Regions from separate parts of the Chromobacterium sp. IIBBL 290-4 genome, predicted to be linked through region 1. Evidence: predicted binding sites of a transcription regulator. Region 1 holds the regulator's gene; the other holds the start of a gene.
What was found. The regulator NrdR, encoded in region 1, represses ribonucleotide reductase genes. The targets are predictions, from matches to a motif close to AAANACNATATATNGTNTTT.
Positions count from the first base shown of each region.

Region 2: the regulator NrdR is predicted to act here: its motif matches at 8,589-8,608, upstream of NKT35_RS18640 (ribonucleoside-diphosphate reductase subunit alpha).

Region 1 covers NZ_CP100128.1:315,514-330,128, forward strand. Annotated here, with positions in the region: gene NKT35_RS01400 (carboxypeptidase M32) at 1-275, opposite strand, end outside; gene NKT35_RS01405 (hypothetical protein) at 349-999, opposite strand; gene ribD (bifunctional diaminohydroxyphosphoribosylaminopyrimidine deaminase/5-amino-6-(5-phosphoribosylamino)uracil reductase RibD) at 1,072-2,181, opposite strand; gene NKT35_RS01415 (GNAT family N-acetyltransferase) at 2,178-2,723, opposite strand; gene NKT35_RS01420 (GNAT family N-acetyltransferase) at 2,705-3,256, opposite strand; gene nrdR (transcriptional regulator NrdR) at 3,311-3,769, opposite strand; gene NKT35_RS01430 (hypothetical protein) at 3,889-4,560, shown strand; gene NKT35_RS01435 (hypothetical protein) at 4,721-5,407, shown strand; one part of gene NKT35_RS01440 (IS3 family transposase) at 5,469-6,353, opposite strand; one part of gene NKT35_RS01440 (IS3 family transposase) at 6,356-6,706, opposite strand; gene glyA (serine hydroxymethyltransferase) at 6,816-8,063, opposite strand; gene NKT35_RS01450 (pirin family protein) at 8,319-9,020, opposite strand; gene NKT35_RS01455 (LysR family transcriptional regulator) at 9,190-10,110, shown strand; gene NKT35_RS01460 (hypothetical protein) at 10,160-11,239, opposite strand; gene NKT35_RS01465 (AAA family ATPase) at 12,021-13,118, shown strand; gene NKT35_RS01470 (DMT family transporter) at 13,277-13,645, shown strand; gene NKT35_RS01475 (SMR family transporter) at 13,642-13,962, shown strand; gene ilvD (dihydroxy-acid dehydratase) at 14,121-14,615, opposite strand, start outside.
Region 2 covers NZ_CP100128.1:3,958,745-3,973,359, reverse strand. Annotated here, with positions in the region: gene NKT35_RS18680 (CPBP family glutamic-type intramembrane protease) at 1-264, opposite strand, end outside; gene NKT35_RS18675 (hypothetical protein) at 344-514, opposite strand; gene NKT35_RS18670 (hypothetical protein) at 524-673, opposite strand; gene NKT35_RS18665 (M30 family metallopeptidase) at 1,283-2,761, shown strand; gene NKT35_RS18660 (questin oxidase family protein) at 2,939-3,955, opposite strand; gene NKT35_RS18655 (MFS transporter) at 4,136-5,350, opposite strand; gene NKT35_RS18650 (substrate-binding periplasmic protein) at 5,495-6,280, opposite strand; gene NKT35_RS18645 (hypothetical protein) at 6,432-8,285, shown strand; gene NKT35_RS18640 (ribonucleoside-diphosphate reductase subunit alpha) at 8,711-11,557, shown strand; gene NKT35_RS18635 (DUF6841 family protein) at 11,763-12,173, shown strand; gene NKT35_RS18630 (hypothetical protein) at 12,239-12,625, shown strand; gene NKT35_RS18625 (hypothetical protein) at 12,642-12,854, shown strand; gene NKT35_RS18620 (ribonucleotide-diphosphate reductase subunit beta) at 12,956-14,035, shown strand.

The sequences.
Region 1 (14,615 bases):
TTGCTCCATTCGCGCCGCATCTCGCGCAGATTGGCGCGCTGAGCCTCGTTCAGATCGTCCTGCTCGGCCTCGTCCAGCCAGCGTTTCAGTTCAGGCGAGGTGATCAATTGATGGGTGTAGACGCTGATTTCCGCCAGCGCGTCGGCGCGGGCTGCATGGCCCTTGGCCGGCATCATGGTCTCGCTGTCCCAATGGGCAATCGAGGCCAAATGATTGAAGCGATGCAATCGTTGGAAAGTCTGAGTCAGGCTCTGATAGGCCTTTGAATCCGCCATGGCGTTCTCCTCTAGCAATACCAAAATATTCCCATAGCATCGACCCGGCGACAACCGCCGCGCAGGCCGACGGCTAGCCCGGCTCGTCGCCGGCGGCCTGGCGCTGATGCGCGAAGGGAAAGGACTGCCAATAGGGAAAGTAAGCGCGCACCGTCTCCAGCAGCAGCTCGCGCTCGCCGGAGTCGGACAGGTGCAGCAACAAGGCATCCACCGCCATCCGGTAACTGGTGGAGCGGAAAGGGTGCGGCTCCAACAGATAGAGCAAGGCTTGCAGAATCAGTTCCCTCGGCCGGATGTCGGCATTGGCCATGCCATCCTCGAACAGTTTGCCCAGGAACAGTTCCAGCGACGGCGGATAAGACTCGAATGCCTCGCCCTCGATGCGGGCGATCAATAAATCGAAGTTGGACTCGATGGGAAAGACGGGATTGTGGGTGGAAAAGCCGGAGCGGGAGGTGATCTCCACCACCCGCTTCATATCGTCCAGCCAGAAGTAGAAGAACTCGCGCGCGCAGGTCATGGCCAGCACTTTTTGCGGCGGCGACAACACCGCCAGCAAGGCCTCAACCATCGGCGGGTAGGCGTCCTGGGTGCGCTTCGCCGCGCCCTGCCTGGCCAGCAGGTCCTGCAGCAGAGCGCGCCGCTCATCCAAAACCGCAGCGGACGCGCCCAGCCGCGCCACCAGGCTCAGATACGCGTTCAAAGCCGACGCCAGATCCGCCATGCCTCCCCTCTCCGCAGATGCCTGCGCCTGCCCGCGCCTCACGCTTCACTATAAGCCATGCGGCGTCGGCGCTCAGCCTCGCGCTTCGGGTCGCAGCGTCAGCCGCAGATCGGCGCCCACCTTGGCCGCGTCGACGATGTCCAGCCGGATCTTGTCCGCCAGATCGCTCAGCGCCGGCCAGGCGAACAAGCCGCGGGCGGCATCTCCGGCCAAGCTGGGCGCGAGATACAGCACAATCTCATCCACCAGTCCGGCTTGCAGCATGGCGCCATTAAGGCCCGCGCCCGCTTCCACCATCAAATGGTTGACGCCGCGCTGGGCCAGTTGCCGCATCAATTCGGCCAGATCCGCCTTGCCGTCGATGGCGGGCAGCGCCAGGCAATCTACGCCGGCGGCCAGATACGGCGCCAGCTTGACGGGATCGGCCGCCCCATGCGCCAGCAGGCCCCGGCCGCCTTGATAGATGCGGCTGGCGGGCGAGGTTTTCAGCGCGCCGTCCAAAACCACGCGCCACGGCTGCTCGATGACGGCGATCTCGCGCACCGTCAGCTGCGGGTCGTCGGCCAGCACCGTGCCGCTGCCTGTCAGGATGGCGCAGCTGGCGGCGCGCAGGCGCTGCACATCCATCCGCGCCTCGGGGCCGGTTATCCATTTGCTGCTGCCGTTGAGCAAAGCGGTTTTGCCGTCCAGCGTAGCCGCCGCTTTCAGCGTCACCCATGGGCGGCCGCGCGTCACGCGGGACAGGAAGCCGCGATGCACGCGCCGCGCCTCCGCCTCCATCAGGCCTGCCTGCGCGTCAATGCCGGCCTCGCGCAGCATGGCGATGCCCCGCCCGGCGACTTCATGGTAGGGGTCGACCATCGCCGCGACCACGCGCGCGACGCCCTCATCAATCAGCCGCCCGGCGCAAGGCGGCGTGCGGCCGTAATGGCTGCACGGCTCCAGCGTGACATAAGCGGTCGAGCCACGCGGGTTGCCGCCTCTGGCCAAACAATCCTTGATCGCCTGAATCTCGGCATGATCGGAGCCCACCGCCAGCGTCGCGCCCTCGCCTATGACGCGGCCATCCCGCACCAAGACGCAGCCCACGCCCGGATTCGGCGAGGCCCGCCGGGTGGCGGCCTCGGCCAGCCGCAGCGCCCGCTGCATATACAGATGATCGTCGGCGCTGAAGCCCGTCATGCTCTTTCCTTCCACTCGCTGGCCAACAGGCCGTAACAACGCATATTCCAAAACCGGCCATTCAGCCGCTGCGCGTCGCGCAACTCGCCTTCCAGCCGAAAACCCAAGCGTTCCGCCACCCGGCAACTGCGGATATTTTCCGGCGCGCAGCCGAGTTCAACTCTATGCAGGCCCAGATCATCGAACGCATGGTCCAGCAATTGCGCCAGCGCTTGCCGCATCGCGCCCTTGCCCACGTGATGGTCGGCCAGCCAATACCCCACCCGCGCGCTCATATGCGTCTGGCTGATGCCATGCAGGGAACAAATGCCGGCGATTTCGCCATCCACCTCGATGATGCGGTGCGCGCTGCCGCCATCCGCATTGCTCTTCGCTTGCTGACGCAGAAACGCTTCCGCCTCGGCAGCGGATCGCGGTTTCACTACCTGGCTCATCCACTGCGCCAGCGTGGCGCGATAGCGCTCGATCAAGGCATGCACAGCTTCTGCATCGCGCTCCGGTTCCGGCGGCCGCAGCGTGACGTTCACCGGCGCGCGGCCCATTGGCTGGCCAGCATGCTGTACAAGCTGGCATCGAAGTATCGATCATGCAGATGCAGGTATTCGCGCATCACGCCCTCCAGCGCGAAGTCCAGCCTGCTCGCCACCGCCCGGCTGCGATGATTCGCCGCGCCGGCCACCAAGGCGACCCGATGCAAACCCATCTCGCCGAAAGCGATGTCCAGCACCTGACTCACCGCCTGCGTCATCACGCCTCGGCCACTGCAACGCGAAGCCAGCCAATAGCCCAGGCTGCCGTGGCGATGCTGACCGCTGAGTGCATGCAGATCAATGCAGCCCGCCAGTTCGCCGTCCGCCTCGATCAGCCAATGACGGCAAGGCGCGCCGTCGCGCCTGCCCTCCAGCACGCCTGCCAGAAACTGGCGCGAATCCGCTATCGACAGGGTTTTATCCACCCATGGCAGCCACGTCCGCAGATGATCCCTATCTTGATCGATCAAGGCAAACAGCGCCGGCGCATCGATCAAATCCGGCGCGCGCAACGCCACGCGGCATGCGCTGACGATATCGCTCATATTCAATCCATTTATGACAAATAAATCAAAAGTTATCTATTTGCCTGCAGACTGTCAATGCGATGATTTCTGAATTTCCTTGATCGCATCGGAAAACTCGGAAATATCCTGAAAACTGCGATACACCGATGCAAAGCGGACATAAGCCACTTTATCCAGCTTGGCCAGCTCGTTCATCACCATTTCGCCAATCTGCCGGCTGCTGACTTCGCGTTCGCCCAGTTGCAGCAGCTTATGGCAGATGCGGTCGATCGCCTCGTCCACCAGCGCGGTCGGCACCGGCCGCTTGTGCAAGGCGCGCAGAAAGCTGGTGCGCACCTTGTCGATATCGAATTCGGAGCGATGCCCCGCCGTCTTGACCACTTGCGGCATCCGGACATCGGCGGTTTCAAACGTCGTGAAGCGCTTGTCGCACGCCGGGCAGCGGCGGCGGCGGCGGATGCTGCTGCCATCCTCGCTGACGCGGGAATCGATCACCTGAGTATCGGGGTTGCCGCAAAAAGCGCATTTCATGACAGGAATCCTAAAGATTGCAACATGTTGATGTTATCAGCAAAGCCTGTCGCTGGCATCGCCTGCGCCGAGTCTTGTCTATACTGCAGCGCGATCTCATTATCCAAATGGGGCATGTCATGACTAGAATGAGTTTGCTGACCCTGCTTTTTCTCTCCGGCGCAGCCGCGGCGGATCCCGCTCAATACTCCTTCGGCGTCGGCGCGGGCACCACCGGCTTTGACCTGACCGGCTCCTGGAGCATTCTGGACAACGTCAATCTGCGGGCCACCCTATCCGACTTCAATTACAACCATAACGGCAACTTCGGCTCCGGCGTCCAATATCAGGGCAAGTTCAAACTGTTCCAGGCAGGTCTGCTGGCCGATTATTTCCCCTTCGACTCCGAATTCCGGTTCAGCGCCGGCTTGGTGCTGGTCAATACCAAGCTGAACTTGAACGGCAATCCGGACGGCACCGGCAGCTACACCTTCAATGGCAATACCTACACGTCAGGACAAGTCGGCACCGCGACCGGCCAGGCAAAATGGGACAAGCCGGGGCTGTATCTCGGCCTGGGATATGGCAATAGCCTGAGCGAAAAAGGCTGGAGCGTGGGCGGCGACCTGGGACTGATTTACACCGGCAAACCCACCACTACCCTCAGCGCCGCCTGCGGCAGCTCGCTCAGCGCAGCGCAATGCCAACAGCTGCAAAGCGATGTCGCCGCCGATCAAGCGACCGTCCAAAACGACGTCAACAAGTACAAGATCTGGCCGGTTGGCCGCATCAGCGTCAACTACGGCTTTTAGCGCAGCCAGCTTCGCTCGAGGATAGCCATTTCCCAAACCGACAGAAGCGCCTGCCGCAGGCGATAGCGCTTTTGTTGCAATCAAAAATATTCACATATTAAATGCCAATGGATTTGACGTATGATTGTCCGCTTTTTTTGCACTACCCGGGACAATCCAAATGAAATATACGAAAATCCTCTCCGCCATCGCCTTGATCGGCGCCGCCCTGTCCGCTCATGCCGCCGATGACGCTGCCCGCTTCGCCATCGGCGCCGGCGTCGGCACCACCGGCTTCGACCTGATGGCCACCTACAAACTGGCTGACAGCGTCAACCTTCGCGGCGTCCTGTCCGGCTTCGATTACAGCACCAGCGGCAACTACGGCACCGACACTCACTACGACGCCAAATTCAAGCTGTTCCAAGCAGGCCTGTTGGCGGACTACTTCCCGTTCGACAACGGCTTCCGCCTAAGCGGCGGCCTCGTCGCCAACAATACCAAGATCGGCTTGAACGCCAATGCCAGCGGCCATGCCACCTACACGCTGAATGGCTATACCTACACCGCGGATCAGATCGGCAAGCTGGAAGGCGAATCCAAATGGAACAAGCCTGGCCTGTACCTGGGCCTGGGCTTTGGCAATAGCGTCAAAGAAAAGGGGCTGAGCCTGAGCGGCGACCTTGGCGTCATTCTGACCGGCAAACCCAGCACCAACCTGAGCGCCAACTGCACCAGCGCGCTCAGCCAAGCTCAATGCCAACAGCTGCAATACAACGTGAACGTTGAACAGGAGAAGCTGCGCGGCGACATGAACAAAGCCAACTTCTGGCCGGTTGCCCGCCTGACGCTGAATTACGCCTTCTAAGCAACCCAATCTGTCCAGTCCTGACATAGGTTGACACCTGCCAGCGCGCCGCATGCGCTGGTCAGATGCTCGCGACAGACGCCCGATGTACCTCATCGGGCGTCTTGTATTTCAAGCCCTGGTGAGGGCGCTCCTGGTTGTAGATCCTCACCGACTGCTCCACCATTTTCCTCGCCTGCTGCAAATCGGCTGGGCGATGCAGCAGCAGTTCGCCTTTTAGAATGCCGTTCACCCGCTCTGCCAGGGCATTCTGGTAGCAATCGTAGCCATCCGTCATTGAGCACATCAGCCCGTGTCGTTCGTGGATCTGCTGATAGTAGGCCGAACAATACTGAATGCCGCGATCGGAGTGGTGAATCAACGGCTGCCGTGAACGTCGCGTCCGCAAGGCCATTTTGAGGGCTCCGCTGACTTCCTCCGCCTGCAGGCTGTCATGCACGTGATACCCAACAATTTTCCTTGAGTAAGCGTCAGTCACGAGACTCAGGTAAGCAAACCGCTGCGCTGTCGGCAAGTAGGTGATATCCGCCACCCAGACCTGCTCCGGCCCCGTCGGGACGACTTGGTGCGGCCCGGCCTTGAGCAGATTAGGATGGCGGTAAAAGCGATGGTGACTGTGTGTGGTCTTATGGTACGCCCGCTGCGGCACGACCAGCAGGCGGGCTGTACGCAACAGATCGAACAAACCGTCCCGTCCCAGCTTGATCCCCGCTTCCGCCATTCGCGATTGCAGCACATGGTGCAGCTTCCGCGTTCCCAGTCGGGGCTGGCGCAAGCGCACGTCCCTCACCCACGCGATCACTTTGCCATTCCGTTCGGCACGATGGCTTTCGCTTTGGCGGCGCTTGTAATAGGCCTGGCGGCTCAGCTGGACATATCGACAGGCCCGGCCCACGCTCAACCCCTGGACGAGCCTTTGGGCAAGGACCTGCCCGAAGGCTTTTTTACTACGCGCACCCCGTAGTCTTTCTTCAAGACCTCAAGCATCGCTTCGAATAGCTGCGCCTTCTCATTGGCCTCTTTGAGTTGGGTTTCCAGTTCCTTGATCCGCTGTTCTGGCGTCAGCGGCTTGTTGCCTTGATTCCCCATCGCGATCCCCTGGGCGCTACGGGAGGGCTGGGCACTCCAGTCCTGCAAACCGTGCTTACGTAACCATACCAGCACCGTCGAACGACCTTGAATACCATAGCGGCGTTGCGCCTCTTTGTAAGTCAGTTCGCCTTTTTCTACCTGCTCTACGACCGACAGTTTAAAAGCCAGGCTGTAGTCTTGCTGGGTACGTTTAATCCTTGATTCCATGTGACTCTCCTTCGTTACGGCGAAAAAGTGTCAACTTATTCCAGGACGGGACAATCAAAACAAAAAAGCCGCCCTCATTCGAGAGCGGCTTTTTCTTGGGCCGAACAGCTTACTTGGCGTACACCGGGAAACGGTGGCACAACGCAGTGGCTTTCTCGGCCACACGGGCGATCAGCGCGTCGTCGTTCGGATTGTCCAGCACGTCGGCGACCAGATTGGCCACTTCAATCGCCTCGGCTTCCTTGAAGCCGCGGGTGGTGATGGCCGGGGAGCCGATGCGGATGCCCGAGGTGACGAACGGGGTTTCCGGATCGTTCGGGATCGCGTTCTTGTTGACGGTGATGTGGGCGCGGCCCAGCAGCGCGTCGGCTTGCTTGCCGGTCAGGCCCTTGGCGCGCAGGTCGACCAAGAACACGTGGCTCTCGGTGCGGCCGGACACGATGCGCAAGCCGCGCTCGGCCAGGGTCTTGGCCATGATGGCGGCGTTCTTGATCACTTGCTCTTGATAAGCCTTGAATTCCGGCTGCAGCGCTTCCTTGAAAGCCACGGCCTTGGCGGCGATCACATGCTCCAGCGGACCGCCTTGCAGCGTCGGGAACACATTGCTGTTGATGCTCTTCTCGAACTCCGCCTTGGCCAGGATGATGCCGCCGCGCGGGCCGCGCAGGGTCTTGTGGGTGGTGGAGGTCACAAAGTCGGCGTGCGGCACCGGGTTCGGGTACAGGCCCGCGGCCACCAGGCCGGCGTAGTGGGCCATGTCCACCATGAAGTAAGCGCCGACCTTCTTGGCGATCTGACCCATGCGCTCGAAATCGAAGCGCAGCGCATAAGCGGATGCGCCGCCGATGATCAGCTTGGGCTTGGTTTCCATCGCTACGCGCTCCATGTCGTCGTAGTCGATCTCTTCCTTGTCGTTCAGGCCGTAGGCGACGATGTTGAACATCTTGCCGGACAGGTTGGCCGGGGAGCCGTGGGTCAGGTGGCCGCCGTGGCCCAGGTTCATGCCCATCACGGTGTCGCCCGGCTTCAGGATGGAGAAGTACACAGCCTGGTTGGCCTGGGAGCCGGAGTGCGGCTGCACGTTGGCGTATTCGGCGCCGAACAGCTGCTTGACGCGATCAATGGCCAGCTGCTCGACGACGTCGACATGCTCGCAACCGCCGTAGAAGCGCTTGCCCGGGTAGCCTTCGGCGTACTTGTTGGTCAGCTGGGAGCCTTGGGCTTCCATGACGGCCGGGCTGGTGTAGTTTTCCGAGGCGATCAGCTCGATGTGATCTTCCTGGCGTTGGCATTCCGCAGCAATGGCGGCGGCGAGTTCGGGGTCGAATTTGGCGATCGTCTGGTCAGCAGCGAACATCTTTGACTCATCCATCAAAGGGTTAACGATGGGGCCATTCTACACGAAATGCTTCAAGCAAAACCTTAACGTGAAGCAAGCCGGCGAACGCACCGCGAAACCCTCGCCAGCCCGGCCTCATGCCGCCCGGCAGGAGCGGGCCGGCGCGCCGGAAAAGCCCTCAAGCGCGGCAGTGGACGTCCTCGCGGTTTCCCATAAGATTCTGGCGCTTAGCGGTTTGGTCGGCAGCCGGCTGAAAGGTCGCCCAGCGCAGGCTCACTCCCGGGTATCCACCAGGATCAATTCAGCATCCTGGCTGGCCGAAACCTGAATGGTTTCCTCGTCCCGGATGGCCGCGCCGTCGCCGGCTTGCAGGCCGATGCCGTTCAGCTGCGCCTCGCCGCTGGACAGCACCAGATAGCCGCGCCGTCCAGCGCCGAAGCGATAGTCCGCGCGCTCGCCGGCCCGCAGCGTGGCGCCCAGCACTCGGGCGTCGGCGCGGATGGGCAGGGCTTCGCCATCGCCGGCCATGCCGCTGGCCAGCGCGATGAAGACGCCGGAACGATCCGCCTTGGGAAACGGCTTATTGCCCCAGGACGGCTCGCCGCCGTGGCGGTCCGGATAGATCCAGATCTGGAAGATGCGGGTGGCGACAGGCTCCAGATTGTATTCGGAGTGGACGATGCCGCTGCCGGCGCTCATCACCTGCACGTCGCCAGCCTCGGTGCGGCCGCGGTTGCCCAGGCTGTCCGCATGGCTGATCGCGCCTTCGCGGACATAGGTGATGATTTCCATGTCGGAGTGCGGATGCGGATCGAAACCGGTGCCGGCGGCGATGGTGTCATCGTTCCATACCCGTAGCAGTCCCCAGCGCATGCGCTCGGCGTCGCGGTAATCGGCGAAGGAAAAGTGGTGCTTGGCATCCAGCCAGCCATGCTGGGCAGCGCCCAGGCTGGCGAAGGGACGGCGTTCGATCATAGCGCGCTCCTGCTGTTGTCGATAAGGATGTCGCCACTATAAGCCGCCGCCATCATCGTGTTAATAGAATATATTGAATTCCATGATTTCCATTTTTTAGATAATCAAGGCCAAACCGGCTAGCGGGAATGATAGTATCGCCAAGACGCCACCCTTCGCCGGAACCATCATGAAACGACTGCCCGATCTGGAAGCCTGGGCCATTTTCGCCAAGGTGGCCGAATGCGGCGCCTTCGCCCGCGCCGCCGACGAGCTGGGCCTGTCCCAGGCCACGGTATCCAAGGCCGTGTCGCGGCTGGAAGATAGAATGAAGACCATGCTGCTGCGCCGCACCTCGCGCCAGCTGTCCTTGACTGAAGCCGGCGAAGCGGCCTTGGAGCGCGCCGCGCGCATCTTGGCGGAAGGCGAGGCGGTAGAGGCGGACATCGCCGAGCAGTCCAGCGCGCTGCGCGGCCGGGTGCGCATGGCTGCGCCCATGTCTTTCGGCCTGTCCCATTTGGCGCCGTTGCTGCCGGGCTTCATGGCGCGGCACCCGGAAGTGGAGCTGGACCTGCATTTCAGCGACGAGCAAATCGATCTGGTGGCGGACAGGATGGACCTGGCGCTGCGCATCGCCTCGCCGGCCGACTCCAGCCTGCTGGCGCGCCGGCTGTGCGCGGTGCGCATCCTGTTGGTGGGCGCGCCTTCCTATTTCGCCCGCCACGGCAAGCCGGAGCACCCTGCGGAATTGGCCCGGCACCGCGCCTTGCAATACAGCAATTCGCAAGGCGGCCGCTTCTGGCGCTTCCGCCATGCTGTCGACGAGGAGTTTTCGCTGGAGATGAGCGCGCCGCTGCGCGTCAACAACGCCGACGCGCTGGCGCCGGCGCTGCGGGAAGGCCTGGGACTGGCGCTGCAGCCTGAATTCCTGGTCTGGCAAGACCTGCTGGATGGCCGGCTGGAAACCGCCATGCCGGATTGGCAGATCGATCCCATCGCGCTCTATATCCTGACGCCGCCGGGCCGCGGCCGGCCGGCGCGGGTGCAAGCCTTGATCGACTACCTGGCCCAAAGCCTGGCCGGCTCGCCCTGGGCCCGCGCGGGAGGGTGAAACGAAAAGCCCCGCACGCAGCGGGGCTTGCACGGCGCGGCGCAGACCCTTACAGATCGTCGGCGGTGAAAAACAGCGGGATGCCGTCGCGGCTTTCCGGCTGCAGTTCCGGCAGCACATGCACCTCGCGCACGTGGCATTCGCGCATCAGCTCGCGGAAGTTCTCTTCTATCAGCTGGACGTTGTCCAGCGAGGCCAGCGGCCAGACGAAGCCTTCCCAATTGCGATCATCCCCCTGGGCCGACAAGGTGAAGTGCACTTCGCCATTATTGTGGGCGGACAGAATGGCCACCGGCTCCAGGTTCAGTTCTCGCAGATGGCGGATCTGGCTGCTGGCGAACACTTGCAGCGCCACCTCGAAGCGGGCGAAGTTGCCGGCCACCAGCGCCTGCATCGCCGGCAGCGGCGGACGGGCGATGGGGAACAGCGTCACGCCATCGGCTTTCAGCTGCTCGCCCAGAAACTTCATCACCGGCATGCCCCAGACGCCGACGGAGCCGCCCAGCCTCACCGGCGGCTCCTCGCCCTCGCGCTGAATGGCCACGCCTATCATATAGCGCAGGAAAACGCCCTCTTCCTTCACCGTCACCGGCGCGGCGCGGTTCGGCAAGCCCTCGCGCGCCGCCTCGCCCTGGCGAGTCATCTTATATAGCTTGAGCGTATCCAGGCCGATCAAATCGTCCGGATGGGACAGAATGCCGGATATGGTCACATCGGCGCCGTCGGCGAACACGCCATGCTGTCGCAGCAACGCGTTCAGGCCCGCCGCATCGGCCACCGCCCCCGGCAGCTCGGTCTGGCTGCGACTGCCCGCCACCAACACCAGCGGCATGGCGAATACGATGGCGCGCGCGCCGCCGGTTTCTTCCACCGCGTGGCGCAAGGCATCCCACACCACTTGATAGCAGGCTTGCGTCGGCACCATCGCCAAAGCCACCGAAATCGACAACACCTCGTCGCGCTGCAGCATTTCATCCATCGCGCCGGCCAAGGCCTGGCGCCACATCTCGCGCTCGCCGGCATCCGGCGCGTCCAGCACGGACTGGGCATGATGGATCAGGCGGTTGGTCAGGGATACTTGAGGGTGATACTGGCGCGGATCGGGAAGGGTATGGCGGACGGCGTCCATGGGCTGACATCCTGCTGCAATCGAAAAGAACGTATTGTGGCACAGCTGCCACGCTAGCGCTCGCCCGCTCAAGCGCATTCACATGGCCCGCGACCCAGCAAAATCAGCCCTCCCCGCCAGCAATGTGCATAGTTGCGACAAAAAATTACATTTCTCGACATTTTCGAAAACGCACATGTTGACACTCGCTACCGCAATCCGGATAATCCGTTCTCGTTGAGATGCAGCAATTGCTTCTTGATAGTTTCTCCTCTATTTCTCCTTTGTAGACTTGGCGCGGGCCGAAAGGCACCGCGCATTTTTTTTGCCTATCGCGGCATAGAATAAATCAAACCTTTAAAAATCATTGCGATGCGCTGATGATTTTTAACAGTTCTCTTGGATATAAGCTCCATTCAACTCAATACCCTCCTCTTTCGACACATAGAGTTATCGCTCAAGCCGCAAGCCAAAATGCATTTATCAACACAAATTATATGCTTATAGAATATTTTAACATTTCACTTCCGAACATAAACGAATTATTGCTTGCGGGAATTTTTCGGAATGAAAATAAATGAACACAGCGCATCGCTGTGGATTTGAGGCGGGTCAACGGTAGACAAATGCAGGCAGGAAGTAGTTCCCTCCCGGCCCCGCAGAGCATGACGGAATGATATCACCAAGCGGCTGCGCCAATATGACAATCATCAAGACATAATCACTTCTCCGCCCTTTATGCGCAAAGGGAACCCATCCGCAAGCGCCGCGTCTCAGCCTTTTACACGCCAACGGACCCGGCATGACCATCCAGCAACTCTCCCTGAACGGTTTCCGTTCCATACGCAAACTCACGCTGGAGCTGGATGCGCTCAACGTCGTCATCGGCCCCAATGGTTGCGGCAAATCCAATCTCTACAAAGCCATCCATTTAGTGCATGCCGCAGCGGAAGGCCGGCTGTCGGCGGCGCTGGCGCAAGAAGGCGGCATTCAAAAAGCGATGTGGGCCGGCGGCCCCAGGCGCGGCGACAAGGCCCGCGCGCCGAAGAGAATGATCCTCTCCACCCGGCTGGACGACTTCGACTACGAGCTGCAATTAGGCTATCCCGAACCCAGCGCCAGCCTGTTCAGCCTCGACCCGTTGGTGAAGGAGGAAAGCCTGTGGCTGGCGGGCCATGGCCGCCGCCCCTCCACCTTATTGCTGGAACGGCGCAATCAAGCCGCCTTCCTGTCCGGCGTGGACGGCGAACGCAACGCCTATCCGGCCAGCTTGCGCGCCGAAGAGTCCATCTTCGGTCAACTTGCCGAGCCGCATCGCTACCCCGAGTTGTCGCAACTTCGCGAAACGCTGCGCAATTGGCGCTTTTATCATGAGTTCGCGGTCTGGCCAGGCTCGCCCTTGCGCGCGCCGCAAGTCGGCATCCGCTCGCCGGTATTGGCCCACGACGGCGCCAACCTGGCCGCCGCCTTCCAGACCATTGTCGAGATCGGCGACCGCGAGCTGCTGCGCCATGTGCTGGCCGAAGCCTTTCCCGACAGCCATTTCCAGGTCGATGCCGCGCAGGGCCGGTTTCAAATGCTGATGCAGCGCGAGGGCTTGCTGCGGCCGCTGGAGGCCGCCGAACTGTCCGACGGCACGCTGCGCTTTCTCTGTCTGGCCGTCGCCCTGCTCAGCCCTCGCCCGCCAAGCTTTCTGGCGCTGAACGAGCCGGAAAACAGCCTGCACCCCGCCCTGTTGCCCGCCCTGGCTCGCTTGATCGCCGAAGCCAGCCGCTACAGCCAGATCTGGCTAACCAGCCACTCGCCGGCCTTGGCCGAGATGATCCGCCGCCATCGGCCGCTGAAGATATTTCCACTGGCGCTCAAGGATGGCGAAACCACGCTGGCCGAGGAGGCGTAAAGCCCGCCGTCCAGATTGTCGCAAGCCGTATTTTTAGGTTTGACGCAAAGATATCGCGGCAATTTCGCCGATATGGCGAGATCATGCGCGCGACAAGCAGGGAACTCGCCGCGACAAGACCCGGTCAGACCTGGGTCTTGTTTATTTTATTCAACACTATGCATAAAAAATTATTCACTCCTCTGCTCATCTCCTGGCTGGTGCTGCTGGCAGCCATCCTCTGTGAAATCGTCGGCACCTCCTTCATGGCAGTCGCCGCCCGCAGCGGCGGCTATCTGGGCTACCTCTGGATGGGGGGCGCGCTGGCCTTGTCCTACTACTTGTTGTCGCTGGCCCTGCGCGCCATCTCCATCGGCGTCGCCTACGCGGTATGGGAAGGTCTGGGCCTGGTGGGCCTGACCGTTGTCAGCGTCTGGCTGTTCGGAGAAAAGCTGGTGCCGCAGGAGTTGCTTGGCCTCGGACTCGCCCTGTTGGGTCTGATCTGCGTGACGCTGGGCGAGACGCATGACGAGGAGGCCGCGGCATGAAAACCGTTTACCTCTTGTTCGTGCTGGCCTCAGCCTTGATTGAAGTGGGCGCTAATTTGATGCTGGAAAAATCCGACGGTTTCCGCCGCCGCGCCTGGGGAATCGGCGCCATCCTGCTGGTGTGGCTGGCCTTCGCCTTGCTGGGCCAAGCGGTTAAGGGCATGGACCTGGCCATCGCCTACGCCTTGTGGGGCTCCATCGGCATTCTCGGCACCGCCATCGGCGGCCGCCTGCTGTACCAGCAGAAACTGAAGCCCATAGGCTGGGCAGGCATCGGCATCGTCGCAGCGGCGGTGGTGACCTTGTCCACCGTCTGAAAACAGCCAGGCCCGAAAATTCCACCGTCCCAAACGGGACCGCGGCGAAATTTTCAGGCCCGCCTGGAAACATGAAGGGGAGGCGCTCAGCCTCCCCTTTTTCCATCCGGCCATGTCCGGCGCGACGCCCCTGCGGGGTGATAGCGCCCTAGCCTGGATTATTTACGCTCGACTTGCGATACATCGCGCACCGCCCCGGTGTCTGCGCTGGTGGTCATCGCCGCATAGGCTCGCAGCGCGGGGCTGACGACGCGATCGCGGCCCAGCGGCTTCCAGGCGTCGCGGCCTTTGGCCTCCATCGCCGCGCGGCGGCGCGCCAGCTCCTCGTCCGGCACCGCCAGATGGATGCGGCGCTTGGGGATGTCGATCTCCACCGTGTCGCCCTCTTCCGCCAGGCCGATGGCGCCGCCTTCCGCCGCTTCCGGCGAAGCGTGGCCGATGGACAGGCCGGAAGTGCCGCCGGAGAAGCGCCCGTCAGTCAGCAAGGCGCAGGCCTTGCCCAAGCCCTTGGACTTCAGATAGGAGGTCGGGTACAGCATCTCCTGCATGCCCGGTCCGCCCTTCGGCCCCTCGTAGCGGATGATGACGATGTCGCCGGCGACGATCTGGTCGGCCAGAATGCCTTCCACCGCCGCGTCCTGGCTTTCGAAGAT
Region 2 (14,615 bases), 3.6 Mb from region 1:
GAATTTATTGGTTAGCCGGTAAGGAGTCAGCTGAAACAATAGCGTTTCAAGCAAGGGAGCCAGCAGCGCTTCGATAAGTAAGATGGAGCCTGCGCTGCGATCCATCATCCATGCCGAGGTTCCTGGGATATACCATCCCCATTTTATCGCCGTGGCGAGAAGGATGATGGAGCCTGCGCTGAGAATGGTTGCGGCGATAAAAACAAGAGACCAGCTATTCCGGTAGAAAAGTCCAGAATGGCTGAAAAGGAAGCGGTGGGTCATGATGCCTTGATGGGTGCGATTGCCGATTTACTGCTATCAGATAGCCTTGCGGCAAGAAAGCTTGCCGCAAGGCTATTGATTAGGAGCGGTATCCTTTTGAATAACCATCAGCAAAGCCGGAAACCGCATCGCCGATTGCATCCACGCCTGCCGCTATGGTGGCGACCATTCCCAAGTAGCCTATCCAGCCACCGCCAGAGATTTCTTCCAAAAATTGTGATTCCAAATCCATCATCAAAATTTCTTGCATGACATGTCCTCAGTAGGGGGCGAAATCATTATCCGGCAACATCGAGTCGCCGCTATGGCCCGCGAGGGCGCCTATTACCAATCCAGCCAAATGAAAAGCGTTGTGCCACAAACCTGCGCCATTGACTTCTTCAGTTTCGAAAATATTAAGCTCTTGCATAAAAACCTCTAAGTGTTTATTCGTTTGCCCTGCGCGTTCATAGTATTTTCTGGCAGCAAAAATGTAAATGAATTGTTAATAACGAATATTGCATAGTCAATAATAAAATATGCAAAGGCATGATTGAAAAGAGATATTTCAATACGGAATTGTCAATCCTGATGCCGGGGCTTGACGTTTGCTTCAGCAGTCAATGGCCAGATTGACGATTTGAGGCGCGGCAATGATAGTTGGCGTTCTTGCGCATGCCGCAGCTCACCTCTCTCCTGCTTGCTGCCATCGCGTCAGTCGCGGCACTTGGCGCACTGCTCCTGTTGCACTAGAGCAACAGCACCACGATTTTTTCATGGCATTCATCAATTAAACTCATGGCATTGAGTGGATGCTCTATAGTTCCGGCCCTTGTACATTTTGTTACGGTTGTTAATTTATATGAAGATGTCTGGCGGAAAAATAGTCTCCATCTGGCTGGCGGCTTTACTGGCGGGGTGCGGTGGCGGTGGTGGCGGCGGCGACAAGGGGGCGGAGAATTCGCCCGCACCCTCCTCTGGGTCGCAAGCGCAGCACTCGGCTCAACCCTCTGCGACTGCACAAGAAGCGGCGGGCACCATGGAGATTCTGCAGCTGGATTGCGGCGGCGGTCGTTGCGTGCTGCCGGCCTCTGCCCGCATCGCTCTGGACGGTTCGCAATATCACTATCGAAATGACAGCGGTCGGCCGCAGGTTGTGGAGGTGTCCGGCATGTCGAGCAATGCCGGCGGCTGGGGCGCAGTCTTGGTTTCGATTCCGGAGCTTCAGGGGTCTCGGCAGGCTGCGCCGGCTGCGGGAAGCCTTCAGGAAAAAGCGGCTTGCGGATCATTCCCCGATGGACCATGCCCGACGAATGAGGATATCGCCCCTGGCTCTTTGGCCTTGGGAGCTGTTCGGAATTGGTACAACCATGGCATCGACCAAAATGTGAGCGCGGTGCTAGAGGCGCTTGCGCCTCTGCCTGGCGGCGGCGCTGCATATGTGTGGCGCGACGAGCGTGTCGCGATGACGCGCGAACAGGCGGCGTATGTTGCTGCGCGGTTCGCTGAGTCGGTTTACCCCATCGAAACTAGTCTGCTTGGCCGCCCCTGGGGGGATGTGAATCCGCGATCCTGGATCTATAGAATCCACCCGGAAACCAAGGATGTCCATATCCTGACATCCAAGGCCGGCGGCAGCGAAGGAATGATTCATCCGCGGGACAGAATGCTGAAAACAGTGTTCTCCAATGGCATCAAGCACACGGCGAACGAACGTCAACTGATTCTGCTATCCGACACCCTTTTTCAAACGACAAACGGATTGATCTGGCAGGATTCCGGCAAGGCTGGCAGCATGCTGCATACCTTGTCGCACGAATTCAGCCACCTGATTTTCGGTTTCAGAAAACGAGAAATTCCGCAGGATCCAATCAGTTCGTTGGTATGGGAAAACGAGTTCTTTGCTCAAACCGCCGCGCATGTGGCGGTATCGTCGGACTATCCCGGCGTCGGCGGCGATGCCAAGCCCTTGCATCCCGACTTTGCCGGCCTCCCGTTTCATAAGCTGTTTATGGAGTGCGCCTATCAAGACTGGGGCGTGGCCGGGAAAAATGTCAGTTGCTACACCCAAACCATCGCGCTGGGCGCCTTTCTCCTGCATCAATACGGGCCCAATCTGCTGCGCGATTGGCTGCAAAGCCGGCATAGCGGCGTTTACGCTCTGGATGAGGCGATCCGCAATAACGGCGGCAAGGATTTTCTCGATGCTAAGACGCGCTTTGCCAGCACCATGTTGATGGCGTCGCGCTTTGAAGCGCCGGCTGGATATGGTTTCCCCGCCGTGGAGGTCAAGCTGGCTTCCGGCGATACCAACCCCGCCGCTCTGAGCTTCTCCCTGCCGGCATTGGATATGCGCAAAGCCGGCAAACCATGGTTCTGGTCCTGGAAGCAAGATGGGAGCATGGATATTGGCCAGCACATATTCACGCCATATGACGAGCGCCAAACTTTCCAGGTCCCCGCCAACGGCTCGTTGATTATCCATAAGGGCGCCGTGCCGCAGCCGGCCGCCACATAAGAGCGGCGACAGGGCGAGAGCCGACGACGCGCCACTGGCCCTGCCATGCCGATCTCTTCCGGCGAGATCGGCCGCAACCCGGCTCCCCCTCGCCGCTGGCGAGGGGCGTCGATGGATCCCGATGCCCGAAGTTGAGAGGCATGCGCAAACTTGCTGGCAAGCCAAAAGATGGCTCGATTAGTTCGACAGCCCCAGCAATAGCGCCGGCGCTTGGCGCCAGCGCGGATCCGGCCGCAAAGCATCTTCCTGCCAGCAGGCGTGTGTGAGCTTGATGATGTGGTCATTCCATTGCGCCAGCGCCCTGCGCTTTAACTCATTCCAATCGGGCAGCGGTTCGGGAAGCGGCCGTCCGTGCGGTTTCAGTCCGCAGGAGATCAACGCCAACAGCGCGGCGCGCGTCAAGGCGCTTTGCATCGCTGCGGTATCGGGTATAAACGCGGCCAATACCCGCAGCGCTCTCAGCGCGGTAATCATGTGCAGCACGGTGAAATTGCGGGTGTCCAGATACAGATTCAGCGCCAGTTCCAGCAGTTGCTCGCGCCGCTCAGCCAGGCTGGGCGCAAAGGCTGGCGCATCGCCCAGCTGTCGGTAGGCCAGGCTGCCCGTTGCGGCTGTCATGCGCTGCTGGATCAGGTGAAGATCGCTATGAAAGTCCGCCAGTCTCGATCGCGCTTCGCGCCGCCACGCGGCCCATGTCAGCCGCTCGACAGGCGCTTCCGGCGCGGCTGGTTCGGTCCACTCGCAAGCCCAGGCCGCCAGCGCCGCCGCCATCTCAGCCTCGCAGCCGGATTCATAGGCATGCGCCGTGCGGATCAGGCCGTGAAAAGCATGCGCGATCAAACCTGGCGCCAAAATGGGCAAGACCGCTTGCAGAGTCTCATCCCAGCCCTGTTTGGCCAGCATGCTCTCAAAATGAATGCGCAAATCTGAATAGGCTTCGCGTTCGCCCAGTCCATCTTGCCAGTTTGGCAGCATATGGCCTGCTGGTTCTGGCAGCTCAAGCTCCGGACTGTCCAGTTTAATTTGCGCTTGCAGCCGGTCTGCGTCGGCGCCCAGCTCCCAGGCGGCGTGCAAGACCATGGGCAGATGGTTGGCCAGGCCTCCTCCATATTCCGGCCCCCAGGCAGCGGCCTGGTTGAGACTGCGACGCAAGGTCTCGCGGCTGGCGAGCGGGTTGGCGGCGATTTCGATCATGACGAGCTTCTCCTTTGGTTTTGGCGTCGATGGATAGGCGCCTTGCCCGCATGATCAAAGTTAAAGTTAACTTTAAGTCAAGCGGCGCGGAGCATGGCCGGGGCCGTCTTGAACGCATGGGCAAAAAAATCGCCGGCGGCGGGAGGGCCCGTGCCGGCGATTTTGTTGAGGCGGGGCGCGTCAGTGCCCGCTTTGATGCCCTGTCACGGTCATCGCCTCGCCGCGCCGCTCATGGCTGAAACGGATCAAAATGGCGATGGCCAAAGCGACCACGCCAGCCACGATGGCCATCGCCAAGCCGTAGTCGCCGCCAAAGGATTTGGCCATATGCGCTTGCATGGGGCTGTTGACCGAGGCCAATAGATTGCCCAATTGATAAACCAGGCCGGGAAATGTGGCCCGCACCGCTGTCGGAGAGATTTCGTTGAGATGCGCGGGAATCACGCCCCATGCGCCTTGCACCGATATCTGCATCAGAAACGCGCCGATGGCCAACATCAGCGGCGTGGTGGAAAACGCCCACAGCGGCAGTACCGGCAGCGCGATCAGGGCCGCCAGCGTGATGGCGTTGCGGCGGCCTATTTTCTCCGACAGGCTGCCCAGCGCCAGGCCGCCGATGATCGCGCCGACATTCAGGCAGATGGCGATCATTTGCACGGTATGCGGATCAAACTTGTGCTGCACTCGCAGGAAGGTGGGGTACATGTCCTGGGTGCCGTGCGAGAAGAAGTTGAAGCAAGTCATCAATAAGATGGCGTAAAGCGACAAGCGCCATTGCGCGGCGATAGATTGCCACAGGCCAGGCTTGTCATGATGCCTGGCCGCTTCCCAGCTGGGGCTTTCCGGCACATTGCGGCGGATATACAGCGTCAGCAGCGCCGGCAGCAAGCTCAACATGAACATGCCGCGCCAGCCGATATGTTCGAACAACTGGCCGAAAGCCAGCGTCGCCAGCAGGTAGCCGCTGGGATAGCCAGCCTGCAGCAGGCCGGAAACAAAGCCGCGCGACTCCTTGGGAATGCTTTCCATGGTGAGCGAGGACCCCACGCCCCACTCCCCGCCCATGGCCACGCCAAACAGCGTGCGCAGCACCAGCAGCACGGCCAGATTGGGCGCGAAGGCGGAAGAAAAGCCCAGCGCGGAATACAGTACGATATTGGCCATCAGTATTGGGCGGCGGCCAAATCGGTCGGCCAGCCTGCCAAAAATCAAGGCGCCCAGCGGCCGCGCGGCCAGGGTCAGCATGATGGCCCAGCTCACCGACTCGATATCGGCGCCGAATTCGCGCGCCACATCTTTAAGCACGAACACCATCAGGAAAAAATCGAACGCATCCAGCGTCCAGCCTAAATAGCAAGCCAGTACGGTCTGCTTTTGCTGCTTGGTCCAGGCCATGGCCGTCTCCTCTTCGTCTTTATTGGTTTTGACATGCAAAAAACATATTAGACAAAAAGCTCGACCTTGGTTGGGTCGTAAAGAAATGGCAACACATTAAGAGCCGCGGCAGGCGTCGCGCAGGCGCAGGTTTTGCCAGCCGCGCTAAGGCGGCCCGTTCGGGGCGTCGTAACGGCCCGACTGAAAGTCCTTTTCCATTTGCCGGTATTCGCCGCTGGCCCGCAGCTTGGCCAGGCCTTGATTGAACCTTGCCAGCAAGGCCTCCGCGCCGGGATATTTTCGGCTTATCATCAGCCGGTAATCTATCTTGCTGAACACCCGCGGCGACGCGGTGATCGCCGCCTGCTGCTTGGGCGGGAAGTGTTGTCGCAATTCCGCCATTCCCACTGCGCGGATCAAGGGGAAAAAATCGATGCGGCCGATCAGCAGCTGGTGCATGCCGGTTTCCAAATCCTTGGTCATGTAATTGTGGATGCGCCCGGACTCTATCGCCTGTTGCCAGACACCCAGCCGGGAGCCGTTTGGCGTGGCCATGGTCAGGCCGTAGAAGTCCTCCACCTTGTCCGCCTTCATTCTGCGGGTGGCTAGATGGAACACCACCTCTTCGTCCGATACCACCGGGTCGCTGAACAAGGCGAACTGCTGGCGCTCCGGCGTGGTGGACCAAACGACGGAGCCGGCGATGTCGCCGTTGCGCACCATGGCCTCGGCGCGGGCCCAGGGGTAAAAGCGATACGTCACGCGCGCGCCGGCCAGGCGGAAGGCCTCGGTGACGATATCGGACGCATAGCCCCAGTGCGGCAGATTGACCGACAGATATGGCGACCACTCGCCATTGGCCAACTTCACTTCATCTAACTGAGCATCCGCCCTGGCCGGGCCAACCCAACTCATCCAGGCCAAGCAAATCATCCCTATCCCGCGCTTCATGCATTCCTCTCCTTGGTCCTGCCTCTCCAGACTAGCCTGCGGCGTTTTTGCCCGCCAATGCGCAAGCGGAAAAGAAACCAAGCTTTCCATTCGATTCATCGTCTACGGTGAATTATCCGGCGCGCATGCGCCGCACGCGAGGGAGGAAGCAATGAAAATATTCACTTTGTCCGCCGTGCTCAGCTGTTGCCTGCTTGTGGCGGCGTGCGGAGGAGGCGGTTCAGGTTCGGCCGCCGGCTCCAGCAGCAGTTCAGGCAGCGCCTTGTCCGGCACGGTGGCAGTGGGCGCGCCGATGCAGAACGCTACCTTGACGGTGCTGGGCGCCAACGGGCAGTCCGTCTCCACCGGCATCAACAGCGACGGCAGCTACAGCAATCTGAATATCGGCAGCCTGACCGCGCCCTACCGCTTGCAGGCCTGCGGTACGGTCAACGCCATTCAGGTGTGCCACTATGCGGTGGCGCAGGCGGCGGGAACGGCCAATGTCACGCCGCTGACCACCGCCACCCTCACCCTGGCGCTAGGCAACGACCCCGCCTCCATGATGAGCGGCTCGGCCCCCGCGTCCAGCAGCATCGCCAGTAGCCAGCAGTCATTGCAGTCGGCCTTGTCTTCGGTGTTGTCTGCCCTGGGCTTGAGCGCCACGCAGGACTTCACCACGGCCAGTTTCGCGGCCAACCGCACCGGCATGGACAAGCTGCTGGACACCATACGCGTCAGCACCGGGCAAAATGGCAGCGCCAGCTTTGTGCAGCTGGAGGGGCTGGTCGGCGCGGGAAATTTCTATATCGATACCGGCGGGAGTCAAGCCGGCGGACTGGCCGACAGTACTTTGCTGAATGGATTGGCAGTGGATTTGACCGGCATCAGCCAGATATTCAGGGCGCTGAATGCCGCCGTCTCCAGCAGCACCGTATCCGCCTGCACCAGCGCATTCAGTTCGGCCAATATTCTGGATGCTGCGTTCAGTCTCAGCATCAACAACCAGGCCATGACGGCGGCCAATGCGGCCAGCACCATCTGCAACGCCATGTCGCAAAGCAGTTTGCTGGGCGGGACGGTGGCCGACCCCGTTTTGCGCGATTGCGACTTCTCCGGCAGCGACAAATTCTGCACGGTAGGCTTCGATATCTTGAATGGCGGCAATGTTCAAGAAGGCGCGGAGCTGACCATCGTGCTGCGCAATGGCAGCGGCAACTGGCTGCTGCTGGGCAACCGCACGCCGTATGAAATCCATGTCAACGCCTCGGTGCAGCGCAATTTGCGCGTCAATGCCAGCAGCCCGCAGCCCGCCTACACCCGCGCCATCTCCTTCGACATCAGCAGCAGCGCCAATGGCGTCAGCAATGCGGTGCAAGCCGCGCGGGTGTATCAGCGCAATGCCGCCAATACCGGTTGGGATACCCAGCCTATCGTCGCGCTCAGCAATGTCGGCTGCACTTCTCAGCCCAGGCTTACCATCAATGGCTCCAGCTGCGGCGCCACCTGGCTTTCTCTGGACAGTTTCAACAACGCCAGCCTGGCCAATGGCGACGCCATGATTGACGCCTTCTATCGGCGCGGACGGCAGGTCCGGATAGACTTGTACTCTGACCAAGCGGCAACCAGCTTGCTGGCCAGCGTGGTGCAGCGTATAGACGGGGTCCCGCCCAAGTCTGCCCAATTGGCCGGCCTGCCCTGGCTGACGCTGGATGCAAGCAGCCAGAGCGCGCTCGCCAATTACGCCAGCACGCTGGGCGCCAATCTTGCCTTCGCCTGGACCGGCAGCAACGCCATCGTGCCTCATGACGCCTCTTTCTGCGCCGATGCCAGCTGCAGCAACCCCGTGCAGTTGGATTTGAGCGGCAAGCTGGGCAGCGCCGGCAGCAGCAGCTTCAACCTGGGCAGCCTCAGCCTGGCCGTCAGCGACTACAAACAGATCGCGCTCTATGGGCGCGACCGGCAGAATGTGGGGTATGAAAGCAATTACATCAGTTGCACGACCGGCGTAGGCAACTGCCAGTAAGCGCCCTCCCCTCCGCCCGGATGCTTAGGCGTCCGGGCGGCGTTTTTTTGAGCCCGGCGGCGTAGCGAATGGGCAACAGTGCAAATACACAACATATAGGTCTGCTTAAGTTTTCAGCACCCTCTGCTAGTCTCATTGTTTCGACAGGCATTTTTCTGACAGCGACATCAAACGCGAAAACCCATCCAAAAAAAATTCCTTGTCCTAGAGCCAGCAACCACGCGGCTTTCCATCTTTCCACTCAAAGTCAAGACTTGAACTGCGTCACCCTCACCACTAGAATTTGGGCAGATTTAGCGGTGCTGACGGTATATATTGTGTTTACCCACAGCCCGCACACAGCTTTTCAACAGAATTGTCCACAAGCGGACGCGCGCACCAGAAAGCGTGCCGCCGGGCTTTAACTTCTCTTTATCGAGGGATTCATGCAATTGACCACTTTTGAAGGCCAAACCGCCGCAGAACTCGGCCGAGCCGCCGCGCCGCAAGCCGACTTCAGCCTGTACAAGACCATCCGCCGCAACGGCGCGGTGGTGGCGTTCGAGCCCGTCAAAATCTCCATCGCCATGACCAAGGCCTTCCTGGCCGTCATGGGGCAGCAAGGCGCCAACTCGGCCAGCCTGCGCGACAAAGTCGCCCAGCTGACGGAGCAAGTGGTCAATGCGCTGATGCGCCGCAAGCCGGAAGGCGGCGCCATCCATATCGAAGACATCCAGGACCAGGTGGAACTGTCGCTGATGCGCTTCGGCGAGCACGACGTGGCCCGCGCCTACGTGCTGTACCGCGAACAACGCTCGCAAGAGCGCGCCGCCCGCGGCGAAGCGCTGGCCAGCGTGCAGATCAACGTGGTGCGCCACGACGGCCGCAAGCTGCCGCTGGACGTGGCCCGCCTGCGCGCCAGCATCGAAGCCGCCAGCAAGAACCTGGCCAATATCGATGTGGACGCCATCCTGGCCGAAACCCTGAAGAACATCTACGACGGCGTGTCCGAAGAAGAAGTGGGCAAGTCCGCCATCCTGGCCGCCCGCTCCATGATCGAGCAAGACCCGGCCTACGATTACGTGACCGCGCGCCTGCTGCTGGGCAACATCCGCCTGGAAATCCTGGGCGAAGCCGTGCCGCAGGACGAAATGGCCAATCAGTACGGCCCATACTTCGTCGATTACATCAAGAAGGGCATCGCCGCCGAACTGCTGGACGAAAAGCTGGCCGAGTTCGACCTGAAAAAGCTGGGCGCCGCGCTGAACGCCGACCGCGACCTGCAATTCGGCTACCTGGGCCTGCAAACCCTGTACGATCGCTACTTCCTGCACGTGGACGGCACCCGCATCGAAATGCCGCAGGCTTTCTACATGCGCGTCGCCATGGGCCTGGCGCTGAACGAAGTGCGCCGCGAAGAGCGCGCCATCGAGTTCTACAACGTGCTGTCCAGCTTCGACTTCATGTCGTCCACTCCGACGCTGTTCAACTCCGGCACCCGCCGCAGCCAGCTGTCCAGCTGCTACCTGACCACCATCGCCGATGACCTGGACGGCATCTACGAAGGCATCAAGGAAAACGCCCTGCTGTCCAAGTTCGCCGGCGGCCTGGGCAATGACTGGACCCCGGTTCGCGCCATGGGCTCGCACATCAAGGGCACCAACGGCAAATCGCAAGGCGTGGTGCCGTTCCTGAAAGTGGTCAACGACACCGCCGTGGCGGTGAACCAGGGCGGCAAGCGCAAGGGCGCCGTCTGCGCCTACCTGGAAACCTGGCACGCCGACATCGAGGAATTCCTCGAGCTGCGCAAGAACACCGGCGACGACCGCCGCCGCACCCACGACATGAACACCGCCAACTGGATTCCGGACCTGTTCATGAAGCGCGTGATGGAAGGCGGCGAGTGGAGCCTGTTCTCCCCGTCCGAGACGCCGGATCTGCACGATATTTACGGCCAAGCCTTCGAAAAAGCCTACACCGCTTACGAAGCCAAGGGCGCGCGCGGCGAGCTGAAGGTATACAAGCGCATCCCGGCCCTGAGCCTGTGGCGCAAGATGCTGACCATGCTGTTTGAAACCGGCCATCCCTGGATCACCTTCAAGGACCCGTGCAACATCCGCAGCCCGCAGCAGCACATGGGCGTGGTTCACAGCTCCAACCTGTGCACCGAAATCACGCTGAACACCAATGACGACGAAATCGCCGTCTGCAACCTGGGCTCCGTCAACCTGGCCAAGCACTTGCTGGCCGATGGCAGCCTGAACCAGGAAAAACTGCAGAACACCGTCCGCATCGCCCTGCGCATGCTGGACAACGTGATCGACATCAACTTCTACCCGGTGCAGAAGGCGCGCAACGCCAACTTGAAGCATCGTCCGGTGGGCATGGGCATCATGGGCTTCCAGGACTGCCTGCACATCAAGCGCGTGCCGTACGCATCGGAAGCCGCGGTGGAGTTTGCCGACGAATCGATGGAAGTGGTGGCTTACTACGCCTACCTGGCTTCCACCGAGCTGGCCGAAGAGCGCGGCCGCTACCCGTCCTACAAGGGCAGCCTGTGGGATCGCAGCATCCTGCCGCACGACAGCATCAACCTGCTGGCGGCCGAGCGCGGCGGCTACCTGGAAGTGGACCGCACCGAGCGCATGGACTGGAACAAGCTGCGCGAGCGCGTCAAACAGTTCGGCATGCGCAACAGCAACTGCCTGGCCATCGCCCCGACTGCGACCATCGCCAACATCATCGGCGTGTCCGCATCCATCGAGCCGACCTACCAGAACCTGTTTGTGAAGTCCAACCTGTCCGGCGAATTCACCGTCACCAACGAGTACCTGGTGCGCGACCTGAAGGCCGCCGGCCTGTGGGATGAAGTGATGGTTGCCGACCTGAAATACTTCGACGGCAGCCTGGGCCAGATCGACCGCATCCCGGCCGAACTGAAAGCCATCTACGCCACCGCTTTCGAAGTGGACCCGCGCTGGCTGGTGGAAGCCGCCTCCCGCCGCCAGAAGTGGCTGGACCAGGCGCAGTCGCTGAACCTGTACATGGCTGGCGCTTCCGGCAAGAAACTGGACGATCTGTACAAGCACGCCTGGGTGAAGGGCCTGAAGACCACCTACTACCTGCGCACCCTGGCCGCCACCAGCGCCGAGAAGTCCACCGGCCGCGGCGGCGAGCTGAACGCCGTATCCAACCAGGTGCAGCAAGCCGCGCCGGCCGCCGTGGACAACACCCCGGCCACCGACGCCAAGTTCTGCAGCATCGACAACCCGGATTGCGAATCCTGCCAATAAGGACTCGCAGGGCGGAGGCTCCCTTGGGGCGTTCCGCCATCGCACGGGCCAGCGGGAGGCGCAAGCCTCCCCATCCCCAAGCCGCTTGGATCCAGGCGGTTTCAGGATGAGCCCAAACCAACCGCAGGGGCGTTCCGCCAGATATCTGGCAAACCGCCCGAACGGGAAGTTTTCACGGCAGCCCCAACAAGCCAAGAGAGCGACGATGAGCCTGGAAGCCTTTTTCAAGCACTACCGCGACAGCTACTCGCAACTGGACTGCCCCGGCGTGACCGCGCACTTCACCGTGCCCTTCACCGCCATCCATCACGGCGACCTCGCCTGCTGGACCGATATGGATTCACTGGTCGATACCACCGAGGCCTTGCTGGCCTGGTATCGCGGCCAAGGGTTTCAGAACGCCAGCCATGTACTGGAAAGCGTGCAGCCGATGGGCGCAGGCGCCGCCAGCGCCGTGGTGGCCTGGACCGTCAAGCGCGACAACGCGCCCGACTGGCGCTACCACACCGGCTACCACCTGAAACAGGTGCAAGGCCATTGGAAGATTTACGGCATCGTGCAATACGACACGGCGCCGGAGCAGCAAACGCTGATCCCGGTTGCGGCGCAAGCCTGAATCGGTCGCGAACCGCCAGGGGCGGCGGCATCCGCCCCACAGTCAAGGCAACACTGGGAGGACAGATGCAGACATTCGAAAACATCGGAATCATCGGCTTTTGCGAAGACAAATCGCACAACCCGGACAAGCAGTTCCTGCTGTTCGACATGTATCTGCAGCTGAGCTGCCCGCCGGCCAGCGAATGGAAAGACTACTTCGCCGAATCGCGCCGCGAAGCCCGCGCCCAGCCATGGCGCAGAGCCTGGGTAGAAGGCGACTGTCTGGTGGTGTATTGCCAGCCGGAAGAATTGCAGCAGGAAATCGAAAACCTGAAGCACGACATCGCCGCCGCCAACCGCCAATACCGCCAGCTGCAAACGCTGCGCGGCAAACGCGGCCGGCAGCTGGAGCAGGAAGAGGCGCAAGAGCGGGTCATCATCCGCCAGCTGGCGCAGCAACTGCGATTCTGAAACCACGGGAGAGCCCATGAGCACCGCAGCGTACTACTACTTGCGCAAGTCCGCGTCCGGCCGCCGCGCCGTCGTCGCCAGCAGTGGCGCTCATGCGCTGATTACCTCCGCCCCGCAGCCGGAAGGCCCGCCGCCGGCGGAGGGCGAAGTGCGCACCGTGGCCGTGACCGCGCTGCAACCCGGCGCCAGCGCCGCCCAGCGTCGCCGCGTCATCGTCAAAACCGCATAAACAGCGGCCGATGCCCGCCCTGCCCTTGCGCAGCCGGCATCGCCGCCATTGAAACCCCAACCGCGCTCCAGCGCGGCAAGCAAAAACAATCAGGAGCACCCATGTTGAATTTCGAAGACACCGTCGACACCTCGTCCGCCGCCAACTCCATGGACGTCCATGGCACCGGCCGCGTCAACGTGGTGGACAAGAAGGTGATCAACGGCACGACCGACGTCAACCAGCTGGTACCGTTCAAGCACAAGTGGGCTTGGGAAAAGTACCTGGCGCAGTGCGCCAACCACTGGATGCCGCAGGAAGTGAACATGCAGCGCGATATCGAACAGTGGAAAACCGGCCAGTTGACCGAAGACGAAATGCGCATCGTCAAGCGCAACCTGGGCTTCTTCGTCACCGCCGACTCGCTGGCCGCCAACAACATCGTGCTGGGCACCTATCGCCAGATCACCAGCCCGGAATGCCGCCAGTTCCTGCTGCGCCAAGCCTTTGACGAAGCCATCCACACCCACGCCTACCAATACATCGTGGAAAGCCTGGGCCTGAACGAAGGCGAAGTGTTCAACGCCTATCACGAGATCAAGTCCATCCGCGACAAGGACGAATTCCTGATCCCGTTCATCGACGTGCTGTGCAACCCGGAATTCAAGACCGGCACCGTGGAAAACGACCAGAAGCTGCTGAAGTCGCTGATCGTGTTCGCCTGCATCATGGAAGGCCTGTTCTTCTACGTTGGCTTCGTGCAGATCCTGGCGCTGGGCCGCCAGAACAAGATGACCGGCGCGGCTGAACAGTACCAGTACATCCTGCGCGACGAGTCCATGCACTGCAACTTCGGCATCGACCTGATCAACACCATCAAACTGGAAAACCCGCTGCTGTGGACCGACAGCTTCAAGGCCGAGATCGTTGAGCTGTTCAAGCAAGCGGTGGAGCTGGAATACGCCTACGCCGAAGACACCATGCCGCGCGGCGTGCTGGGCCTGAACGCCAGCATGTTCAAGGAATACCTGCGCTTCATCGCCAACCGCCGCATGCAGCAGATCGGCCTGGATCAACTGTTCCCGGGCGTGAACAACCCCTTCCCGTGGATGAGCGAGATGATCGACTTGAAGAAGGAGAAGAACTTCTTTGAGACGCGGGTTACGGAATATCAGACTGGCGGGGCGTTGAGCTGGGATTGATTTGACATGCGTCGGGCGACAGATAATTTTTCATTTACGACGCATAATTTTTCATCCGACGACGCATAATTTTTCATCGCGTTGCCAATAATGTCGGAAATCAGAAAGCCTGAAATCCTGTAACCAACGCTTGAAATCTTGCTTTGCGAGAAGCAAAGGCCCTGTAGTTGCAGGGCCTTTGTCGTATCCCGAAGGGGTGGCGGTTCATAAGGTTATGTGTTGAGAAGAACCCCGGCTTCGACTTATCGGCCGAAGTGGCCCTTCAGCCACCGACAGAAGAGTGGCAGCCCTCGTCCCTGAGCTGTCATTTGCCGTCATAACTGGGAAGTGGCTGCTTTGACGTTCGAAGTGGCCCTTGGTTTGGATCGAAGTCATCAGCTTCTCCCTTGATAATTGAATTCAACGGGCAGCTGGTAAGCTCAGTCAAACCGCCCTGTAGATTAGGGGTTGCAATACGGACACAGTTATGACAAGGCGCTTATGAAACATAGCGTTGGGAGTGATCATTCAGATGATCAAGATCAATTGATATACGGACACCAATGACCGTATAAACACTATTATATATCTTAAGCATATG